DNA from 3 places in the Rothia sp. HMSC069C03 genome. Region 1 is predicted to be linked to each of the others. Evidence: predicted binding sites of a transcription regulator. Region 1 holds the regulator's gene; each other region holds the start of a gene.
What was found. Region 1 encodes LexA, which represses DNA repair genes until DNA is damaged. Its sites were predicted from a motif close to TCGAACANNTGTTCGA; they were not measured.

Region 1 (3,280 bases):
CGAGCAGGACGTGCTGTGGATTTCTCGTCAGGGTGGCTGGGAGAATGGCCGCTACGTTGCTGCTTCCGATACCGACCCGGCGACCCTGAACATCGCCCCGTTGAGCGTCGGTTTGCAGCTGCGTGACGGTCTATTTGCTGACCGCACCGTGATTCTGACGAGCGCAACCCTGACGGTGGGTGACTCTTTTGACGTTGCAGCCGCCGCCCTGGGACTGCAGGGCGAGGGCGCGCCGCGCTGGACGAGCATCGACGTGGGTTCGCCTTTCGACTACCGCAAGCAGGGCATCATGTATGTTGCCGGGGATTTGAAACCTCCGGGATTTGGTGTGCATGAGGGTCAGCTGGAGCGTCTGCGTGAGCTGTGCGAGGCGTCGGAGGGCGGTGCCCTGGGCCTGTTCTCCTCGAAGCGTGCCGCCGAGCGTGCCGCCGAGTACATGCGTGAGCATAGCGACCTGAACGTTCTTCTGCAGGGTGAGTCTTCACTCAAGGCCCTGGTGGAGGAGTTCAGCGAGGACGTTGACTCATGCCTGTTCGGAACGATGAGCCTGTGGCAGGGCGTGGACGTTCCCGGTGACTCTTGCCGCCTGGTGGTGATGGACCGCATTCCGTTCCCGCGCCCGGATGACCCGATTGCGCAGGCTCGTACGGAGGCGGTGAACCGTCACCGCGGTAACGGCTTTATGGCGGTTTCTGCTCACCACGCGGCGATTCGCATGGCGCAGGGCGCCGGTCGCCTAATCCGTTCGGTGTCTGACCGCGGCGTGGTGGCTGTGCTGGATTCTCGCGTGGCGACTAAACGCTACGGCGGTTTCTTAATGAAGGCGATGCCGCCGATGTGGTCGACGCAGAATAAGGCCGCGGTGACCGATGCGCTGGCTCGGCTTTCGGCGAGTATTGAGCGTTAGATCGGGTAAGAAGATCTATCCTGGCAGCGCCGCGCTCTGATTTAGGAATATCCGCTGTGGAAAAAGCCGCTTTGGAAATATCCGCTTTGGACATATAGAAATCACCCCGGTGATACGTGAACGTTCACGTATCACCGGGGTGATTTCTATATAGAGCTAAAAGCCTCGCGGCTATGTCTTTTAGAAGCTGTGTTGTTTATAGCAACGTTGTTTAAAGCAGCTTCTTTGAGAAGCTGTGCTGTTTAGAACCCGCGTCTTCTAGAGACTGCGCAGCACGGAGACAACCTTACCCATGACGGTTGCACGGTCGCCCATAATCGGCTCGTAGTTGGAGTTGCGCGGCATGAGCCAGGTATGGCCGTCGACCTGACGGAACACCTTCACGGTTGCTTCATCGTCAAGTAGAGCGGCAACGATATCGCCATTGTCAGCGGTGTGCTGCTCGCGGACGACCACCCAGTCGCCATCGCAAATCGCGGCGTCAATCATGGAATCACCCTTGACCTTGAGCATGAACAGCTTGCCGCTACCGACCAGCTGGCGGGGCAGGGCGAGCACATCCTCCACGGACTGCTCGGCGGTAATGGGGCCGCCCGCTGCAATTCGTCCAACCAGGGGAACGGGTACGAGGTCTTCATCGCCGACTTCGAAGTTCGGCAGCTCGGGCAGGGAAGAGGAAGCACTACCGTGGATGCCGACGCCGTTCTCATCCAGCACCTCAATGGCGCGGGGGAGCTTGGGATCGCGGCGAATGTAGCCCATGGTCTCGAGGCGACCGAGCTGGTGAGTGACCGAGGACAGGGACGCAAGACCCACCATGTCACCAATCTGGCGCATGGACGGCGGGTAACCCTTTTGTTCAATCTCGGTGCGGATCGCGTCAAGAATCTTCTGCTGGCGCGCGGTCAGCGCCGGACGGGGTGCTGTTGCCATTTCTTTTCCTTCGGTCTGTACTCCGGCCTTTGTAATCGGGTCGGGGCACGGATGGGTGCTTCACACGTTTTCTGGTGGTGTCCTAAAAAATTTTTTTTGGTTCTGCCGAAATGGGTCTTATCTCGTCAGGGGGTAGAGGAATTCTATCCGTGCCGGAGCGATACGCAGGCAACGAGTATGCGCCTCCGCCCTATAAAACTCAGCCAGCAGCACCTGCATTCGATACAGAACCAAGCTGTAACGGGTACAGAAACCTGCTGTGAGTAGGACTCATCAGGAGCGTGTGGAACGTCTCTTGACACCAGTGTAGAACACTACACCGAAAAACTCAAACAAATATTCTAGATTTTTTCTTCGAAACTCGAAGAAATTTTTAGTACATCTCTGCTAGACTTTAGAACAAGAGTTCGTATATACTCTTGAATCTCTCCTGAAGTCCAGGATTTAACGGGTGAATGTTCGAAAAATATTCGAAGATTCAACCCGGAGTCTTCCAGGAGGGGAGAGTGAATGAGTGTTCGAATGTATTCGAATCCTCTGCCTCTCTTCGCATGTTCTACCCCGGATGCTCTAGGGAGCATCTGGCGAAGAGAGCGCAGGGGATGGGGCTCCGGGGTAACCCAGTGCAGCCTGGTGCACCCGACGCTCTGACCTAACTAGAGAATAGCTACCCAATAGTTATCGCCTAACAATCACCACTCCATAGTTATCACTCAACTAGGACCTCTGAGCGGGTATCGCTCGGCATTGCTAGACCCGCGGGGGGGGGGTAACCCCGGGGGGCGAGCTGAGAGAAAGGAACCACAATGACTACTGCAGCACCTATTGCTTCTCGTGGCACTTCTGCGCACCTTCCGGCAGGTTTGGTGGTACTTCACCCCGCCCGCACTGCGTCCGCCAGCACCGTGTCCGCCCGCACCGTGCAGGGGCGTTCTCGTGTGCCTGCGTCTTCGCAGTCTGTTCGCTCTTCTCGTGCGGCTCATGCACCCCGTCCTGCGCAGGTGGCTCAGCCCGCCCACGCTCCCGCCGTTTCTGCTCAGACATCTTCTGCGGCGCAGGCACCTGGCGTGAAGAGTGCTCTTCTGGCTAAGGGCGGCGAGCTTCTGCGCGCGGTTCCCGCTTCTATTCGTCGTCTTGGCACTGTGCGCGGTTTTCTGAAGGGTCTGCCTCTGCTGACTTTGGCGGCGCTGATTGTGCTCGGTGCTATTAGCTTCTTTAGCCCGGCGGCTTCAGCCTCCGTGGAGAACGCTTCGGTGACTCGAACCGTCGTTGTGGTCAAGCACGGTGAGACCCTGTGGGATATTGCTCAGGCGGTGGATCCGCAGGGTGACACCCGTGATACTGTGGTTCGTATTATGGAGTTGAACTCGTTGACTAGCACCTCTGTTGATGCCGGTCAGCGTCTGGAAATTCCTCAGACTCAGCGATAAGCATGGACCC
Region 2 (3,280 bases), on a different contig from region 1:
GAGGGGCAGGCGACCTGGCGCATGTACTGTTCGTAGCGGTCGCGGGCGAAGTCCGATTCGGTTTCTTCATGCTTGCGCTTAATGTACGCCTTCACGCCCTCGAATCCGGAGGTGTAGCGGCGTTCGCGGCCGAATCGGTTGCGGTAGGACACCTCAACCTTGTAGTCCTTGCCGTCCAGAATGGCGGCGCGGGTCTTGGCGGGCAGGTCCTTGAAGGGGGTGTTCAGGTCGAAGCCGAGCTCCTCCCCCAGGCCCGCGAGCAGGCGCAGCCAGTATTCGGTGGTTGCTTTGCCCTGCGACCAGGGGGCGATAGCGCCCTCACCGAGGGTCAGGTCGGGGTTGGGTACGAGCAGTTCGGTATCTACTTCAAGGCGCGAGCCGATGCCGTCGCAGGCGCTACATGCGCCGAACGGCGAGTTGAAGGAGAAGGCGCGCGGCTCGATGGTGTCGATCTGCAGCGGGTGGTTGTTGGGGCAGGCGAGGTTTTCGCTGAAGGAGCGGGTGCGTTCGGGGTCGTCCTGCTCGCGGTCCACGACGTCGATGAGTACGCGGCCGTCGGCGAGCTTGAGCGCGGTTTCGATGGAGTCGGTGAGTCGCTGGTGAATACCGTCCTTAATGACGATGCGGTCGACGACCACCTCGATGGTGTGCTTGTACTGCTTGGCGAGCTTGGGCGGGTCGGAGAGCTGCACGGTTTCGCCGTCCACGCGGGCACGCGAGTAGCCCTGGGTCAGCAGGTCCTTGAAGAGGTCTACGAACTCGCCCTTACGTGCGCTGACGACGGGCGCGAGGATCTGCAGGCGGGTGCGTTCGGGATACCCCTGCAGAATGTCCACGATCTGCTGCGGGGTCTGCTGGGTGATTTCTTCGCCGCATTCGGGGCAGTGCGGGTGGCCGATGCGTGCCCAGAGCAGACGCATGTAGTCGTAGATTTCGGTGATGGTACCGACAGTTGAGCGCGGGTTTTTGGAGGTGGACTTCTGGTCGATAGACACCGCCGGGGAGAGGCCCTCGATGAAGTCTACGTCGGGCTTGTCAACCTGTCCGAGGAACATGCGCGCGTAGGAGGACAGCGACTCGACGTAGCGGCGCTGACCTTCCGCGAAGATGGTGTCGAAGGCGAGGGAGGATTTACCGGAGCCGGAGAGGCCGGTGAAGACGACCATCGCATCACGCGGAATGGTGAGGTCTACGTTCTTGAGGTTGTTTTCGCGGGCACCCTGAACCCGGATACTGGTCAGGTCGTTCGCTTTGAGTGCGGTGCTACCGTGTGCCGGGCGGGGTGTCATCGAAAATCCTTTCGTCTTATCTTCGAACTTAAATTCTACACCCTCACGCCTTTCACCAGCGGGATTATGCGGCGGGTGAAGGCATGAGGGTGCAGTACTTATATGAGGCGGACTGGCAGGCGCGGTTTACCAGCCGCGGGTTCCCCACTCTTCAAGGTCGGGGCGCTCGTCGCCGAGGGTGGTGGAGCGACCGTGGCCAGGCAGCACGATGGCGTCATCTTCAAAGCCGCCGAAGAGCTTTTCGAGTACGTTGGAGAAGAGCTCACCGAACTGCTGCGGGGAGTCGGTCTTGCCCACGCCGCCGGGGAAGAGAGTGTCGCCGGTGAACAGCAGGGTTGCGGGGGTACCGTCTTCCCAGGTGGTTTCGAGGGTGTAGACGATGGATCCGGGGGTGTGGCCGGGCACGTGCAGGGCGCAGATGACGGTGTCAGAGAGGTAGAAGTCGAAGCTTTCGCCGCCGGCCAGCTCCTCTTCGATGGTGTAGTCTTCCTGCTCCTTAATAGCGGCTGCATCAGCTGCACCCGCGGAGGTCACGGCACCGGTGAGGTGGTCGAGCTCCTTAATAGCGCGGATGTGGTCCCAGTGGCCGTGAGTAACGAGGATGCCGGTCAGACCGATCGCACGGGGCCTGATGGAGTTGAAGTCCTCTTCCTTCTCCATGACGCGCACGCGGCGTTCTTCGCCGTCTGCTAGTTCGAGCTGCGGGCAGTCCTTCAGGAGCGCATCGAGAGTGAAAGCGTAGAGTTCTTCTGCGTCGTCTGCGGGGTCGATGAGTACCTGCTCGCCGGTGGCGCGCATGGTGATGAGGTAGACACTGTTGTCCATCTCGGAGACACTGAACGCACGGACAGTCAGTTCGGGGTTCTCAAAGATGAGGGTGGGTTCGGGGTAAGTAGTCATAGTTCCAGTGTAGGGGTTGTGACCACACAGCATGCGCCTATGCGGTTCGCTCCCCTATCAGCGCATTCGGCGTTGAACGTGCGGGATACATGTACGGGTTGCATGTGCTGGATGCATGTATGGGATGCACAGGGAACAGATTCTGGAGCACGCTCGGTACGGATTGGGTTCAGCGCGGATTAGGTTCCGACTGGACCCCGCCCGGTTGAGGGTTCAGTGAGATTCAAAAGTTAAACAGAGAAGCGACTGCGCATCGATACACAGTCGCTTCTCATGACACCCAGGGGTATCTATCACTCACTCAAACACAAGCAACCCGAGGACTTTGGAAATCTCACGATTACTTGATGACTCAATAGTAGCGAACTTTTTGGGGACTGTTTTACCACCCAATTTGGTACGGAGAGCCAGATTTGGTGACCTGCGCCTCATTGTAATCATTCCGTAATAAAAACAGGTGTTTTTTTAGGGTATCCATACATACCAATTTCATTTTTTTCGAATTTATATGTGATTTATTTCACTCAAAATAATTTTAGAATTTCCCCCTTTTGGCACTTCGGTGCACCTTTAACTCAAGCTTCACGCTCGGCAATCCCAAAGGTTCAATACCCGGTTTTAGCCCGGTATTCCGCAGAAGTAGAGGGTTAAGGTGAAAGTACTTTCAAGTACTTGCAACTTCATAAGCAGGAAAAAATGCACCGCCCACTGTTCAAAAAGTGCACAAATATACACTTGGGGGAAAAATCAATTGGTCTGTTTCACCCCCTTTGGGAACCTTTGAAGATAGGGCTTTTATAACAAAACAATAACAATACCTCATCCAAAAGGGGTCCTAGAGCCACCCAAAAAAACATCTTTCAAAAAACAAAGCACCTAGTCAATACCATATTTTCACAAAATGTAAGACAGTGTGTCACTAAAAAATCAACCTCTACAGATTGTTTAATAAAACCTCACTTTCAAGCATAAATAGAGCCCAATTATTAACCAGCACGTACCAATCCCACCCTCAAAACAGGCGCACTAGAAGCCTCAATGAAAGGTTGAGAGACTCCTCCACTAGGAGTTTCAGGATCCTTCACTCCCCC
Region 3 (3,280 bases), on a different contig from region 1:
CTAGAGCTGAATCTCCGGGGCTTCCAAGCCGAGGTGCTCCCACGCCGCGGGCAGAGCCACACGACCGCGCGGGGTACGACCAATCAGGCCTTCACGCACCAGGTACGGTTCGGCAACCGTCTCCACGGTCTCCGTCTCTTCACCCACCGCAATGGCGAGGGTGGACAGACCCACCGGGCCGCCGCCGAACTTGTGAATCAGCGCCTCCAGCACGGCGCGGTCCAGACGATCCAGGCCGCGCGAATCCACCTCGTACATGTCCAACGCGGTTGCGGCATCGGTCGCGTTAATGCGGTCCACGCCGTTCACCAGCGCCCAGTCACGCACACGGCGCAGCAGGCGGTTCGCAATACGCGGCGTGCCGCGGGAACGACCGGCAATCTCGGTGAAACCCTCGGAGGTAATCTGCATATCCATCAGGCCCGCGCTACGGCGAAGCACCAGCTCAAGCTCCTCCACCGAATAGAACTCCAAGTGACCGGTAAAACCGAAGCGGTCACGCAGAGGACCGGGCAGCAGACCCGCACGGGTCGTCGCACCCACCAGAGTGAACTGCGGCAGCTCCAGCGGAATGGAAGTCGCACCCGCACCCTTACCGACCACAATGTCCACACGGAAATCTTCCATCGCCATGTAGAGCATTTCTTCAGCAGGGCGGCTCATACGGTGAATCTCATCCAGGAACAACACCTCACCGGGGGTCAGCGAGGACAGAATCGCCGCCAAATCACCCGAATGCTGAATCGCCGGGCCGGAGGTGATACGCAGCGGCGCCTCCATCTCTGCCGCAATAATCATTGCGAGCGTGGTCTTACCTAGACCGGGAGGGCCCGACAGCAGCACATGGTCGGCGCTACGGCCACGCATCTTCGAAGCCTCCAGCACCAGGGACAGCTGCTGACGCACACGGCGCTGACCCACAAAGTCATCCAGGGACTTAGGGCGCAGTGCCGCCTCAATCATCTTCTCTTCAGGCTCTTCTTCCATCGCCACCAGGCGCTGGGCGGGAGCTGAAGACGCCTGAGTGCCGGGCACCTGACCGGGAAAATACCCGCCGGAAACCAGGGACGCCGCGGGCTGCGGCTCATAGGGATTCTGGCTCATAGAATTCTTCTTTCACAAAAGTTTGAGTGGGATACATCGAACAGGGCGCGCCGTTTAGTGGCGGCCCACCGTGTTCTGAGTACCCAAGGAGGCGAGCACACCGCGCAGAGCCACACCCACCGGCTCAGTCTCTGCGGCAGGGTTGTGCTGCACGTAAGCGTCAATAGCGGCGGAAGCGTCCTTCTCGCTCCAGCCCAGGGAGGTGAGAGCGTCAAGCACCTGCGGCTTCCAGACAATGCCCTGGCTCAGCGGCAGCTCATCGGTCTGGCCATCGCTGAGAATCAGCTTGCCGGCAAGCTCCAGCACAATACGGCGGGCCCCCTTCGGACCAATACCGGGAACCTTCGTGAACGCCTTATCGTCACCGGTCGCCACGGCGCGCTCCACCTCAGCGGCAGTGTGAACACTCAACACCGCCAGGGCAATACGCGGACCAATACCGGAAACCGAAAGCATCATATCGAACACTTCACGCTCGGCAGGCTCCGAAAAACCGTACAGGGTCATCGACTCTTCACGCACAATCATGGTGGTCAGCACGGTAGCTTCCTCACCGGTGCGCAGCTTGGAGAGAGTACGCGCGGTAGCGTACACAAGCATGCCGAAACCGTTCACGTTAATCACCGCATGATCAAGGCCCACCTGAACCACACGACCGGTCAGGGATGCAATCATTTCTCTCCACCTTTCAACACCGCGCCCAGGAATGAGGCTCGCGGCAGTGTGAGGGCACCGGGAACTCCGGCACCCACAGAACGCACTCCCCCAATTCAACGGGGAGACACTACAAGTATATTAGAATATTTCTTCTGAAATCAAGCATATATTCGAACTTCTTAGCGAATACATGCGAGCCAGCAGGAGAGGGCGCCAGAGCCCGCGAAGGCACCTTCTAGCGGCGGCGCCTCTAGCGGCGGGCGCGCGCCTCCGCCTCCATCCAGGCACGCTGCGCCGGAGTCAACGACCCACCACGAGGCGACTGCGCCGGGTGTGAACCCTGGTGAGTCTGCGTCTGGGCTGCCATATTGATACCCGAACCGATGCCGCCGCCACGCCAGCCGTGACAGATCGCAATCGCCAGGGCATCGGCAGCATCGGCGGGCTTCGGCATAGAATCCAAACCCAGAATGCGGGTCACCATGCGGCCCACGGATGCCTTATCGGCGCGGCCACTACCGGTCACCGCCGCCTTCACCTCCGAAGGGGTATGAAAGAACACCGGCACGCCGCGCATCGCCGCAGCAGAAATCACCGCGCCCGAAGCGTGCGCCGTACCAATCACCGTGTTCACCTGCTCCTGAGCGAAGATACGCTCAATTGCCAGGGCATCCGGCTTATAGGTGTCGAGCCAGTGGGAGGCGGCATTGAAAATCCAGAGAATACGCTGGTCCAGGGACTCCGCCGGGATCGTACCGGCAACACCCACGTTCACGAAGTGCGCCTTACGGTCGGCGGTCATATCGAGCATGGAGAAGCCGCAGCGGGTCAGGCCCGGGTCAACACCCATGATGCGGGTTGCGCCCGGCACACGCTCCACGGCGGCGGCGGTACGGTTCTCGCGCATGCTATCGCGTGCGGCAGTTTGAGCGGCGGCCATCATCTCCCCTTTCGACAAGCTCCCTCTAGAATATCTAGATTCTAGCCCTTCAGAATCCTAGCACCCGGCACCGGGGCGTGCTACGAGCACGGTCACCACGAGAACGGCCATCACAAGCGCGGTCACCGCGTGAACAGTCACCGCGCGCCCCGCGAAAAGTACCCAGCGCATCCCCAAAATAGCCCCAGACGCTAAGAAGCCACTCCCCCAACCAGCCACCCTACGGCGGCTCGGTTAAAGGAGCGGCTTCTTCAAGCATCAGATATCAGAATCCGAGTGATTACTCAGCTTCCAGCTCTGCCATGACCTCAGCAGAAACGTTAGCGTTCGAGTAGACGTTCTGAACGTCGTCGAGCTCTTCAATAGCGTCTGCCAGCTTCATGAACTTCTTAGCACCCTCAGCGTCCAGGTCAACCTGCATGGTCGGGCGGAAGACCGGGTCGTCGTTGTTGTACTCCAGGCCAGCCTCGTCCAGTGCCTTACGGATCTCAGGCAGGTCGGTCGGTGCGGAAACAACGGTGAACACGTCGCCCTCGTCCAGAACCTCTTCGGCACCTGCATCCAGAACAGCCATCAGAA

Region 2: uvrA (excinuclease ABC subunit UvrA) is a predicted target of LexA. The motif match lies at 1,312-1,327, and genes of this name have one in related genera.
Region 3: ruvA (Holliday junction branch migration protein RuvA) is a predicted target of LexA. The motif match lies at 1,920-1,935, and genes of this name have one in related genera.

The regions. Positions count from the first base shown of each region.
Region 1 covers NZ_KZ627118.1:21,120-24,399, reverse strand. The annotation lists gene HMPREF2779_RS00325 (ATP-dependent DNA helicase) at 1-907, shown strand, start outside; gene lexA (transcriptional repressor LexA) at 1,166-1,840, opposite strand; gene HMPREF2779_RS00315 (LysM peptidoglycan-binding domain-containing protein) at 2,647-3,270, shown strand.
Region 2 covers NZ_KZ627140.1:330,707-333,986, reverse strand. The annotation lists gene uvrA (excinuclease ABC subunit UvrA) at 1-1,289, opposite strand, end outside; gene HMPREF2779_RS08480 (MBL fold metallo-hydrolase) at 1,416-2,189, opposite strand.
Region 3 covers NZ_KZ627140.1:360,912-364,191, reverse strand. The annotation lists gene ruvB (Holliday junction branch migration DNA helicase RuvB) at 1-987, opposite strand; gene ruvA (Holliday junction branch migration protein RuvA) at 1,159-1,779, opposite strand; gene ruvC (crossover junction endodeoxyribonuclease RuvC) at 2,012-2,668, opposite strand; gene HMPREF2779_RS08575 (YebC/PmpR family DNA-binding transcriptional regulator) at 2,982-3,280, opposite strand, start outside.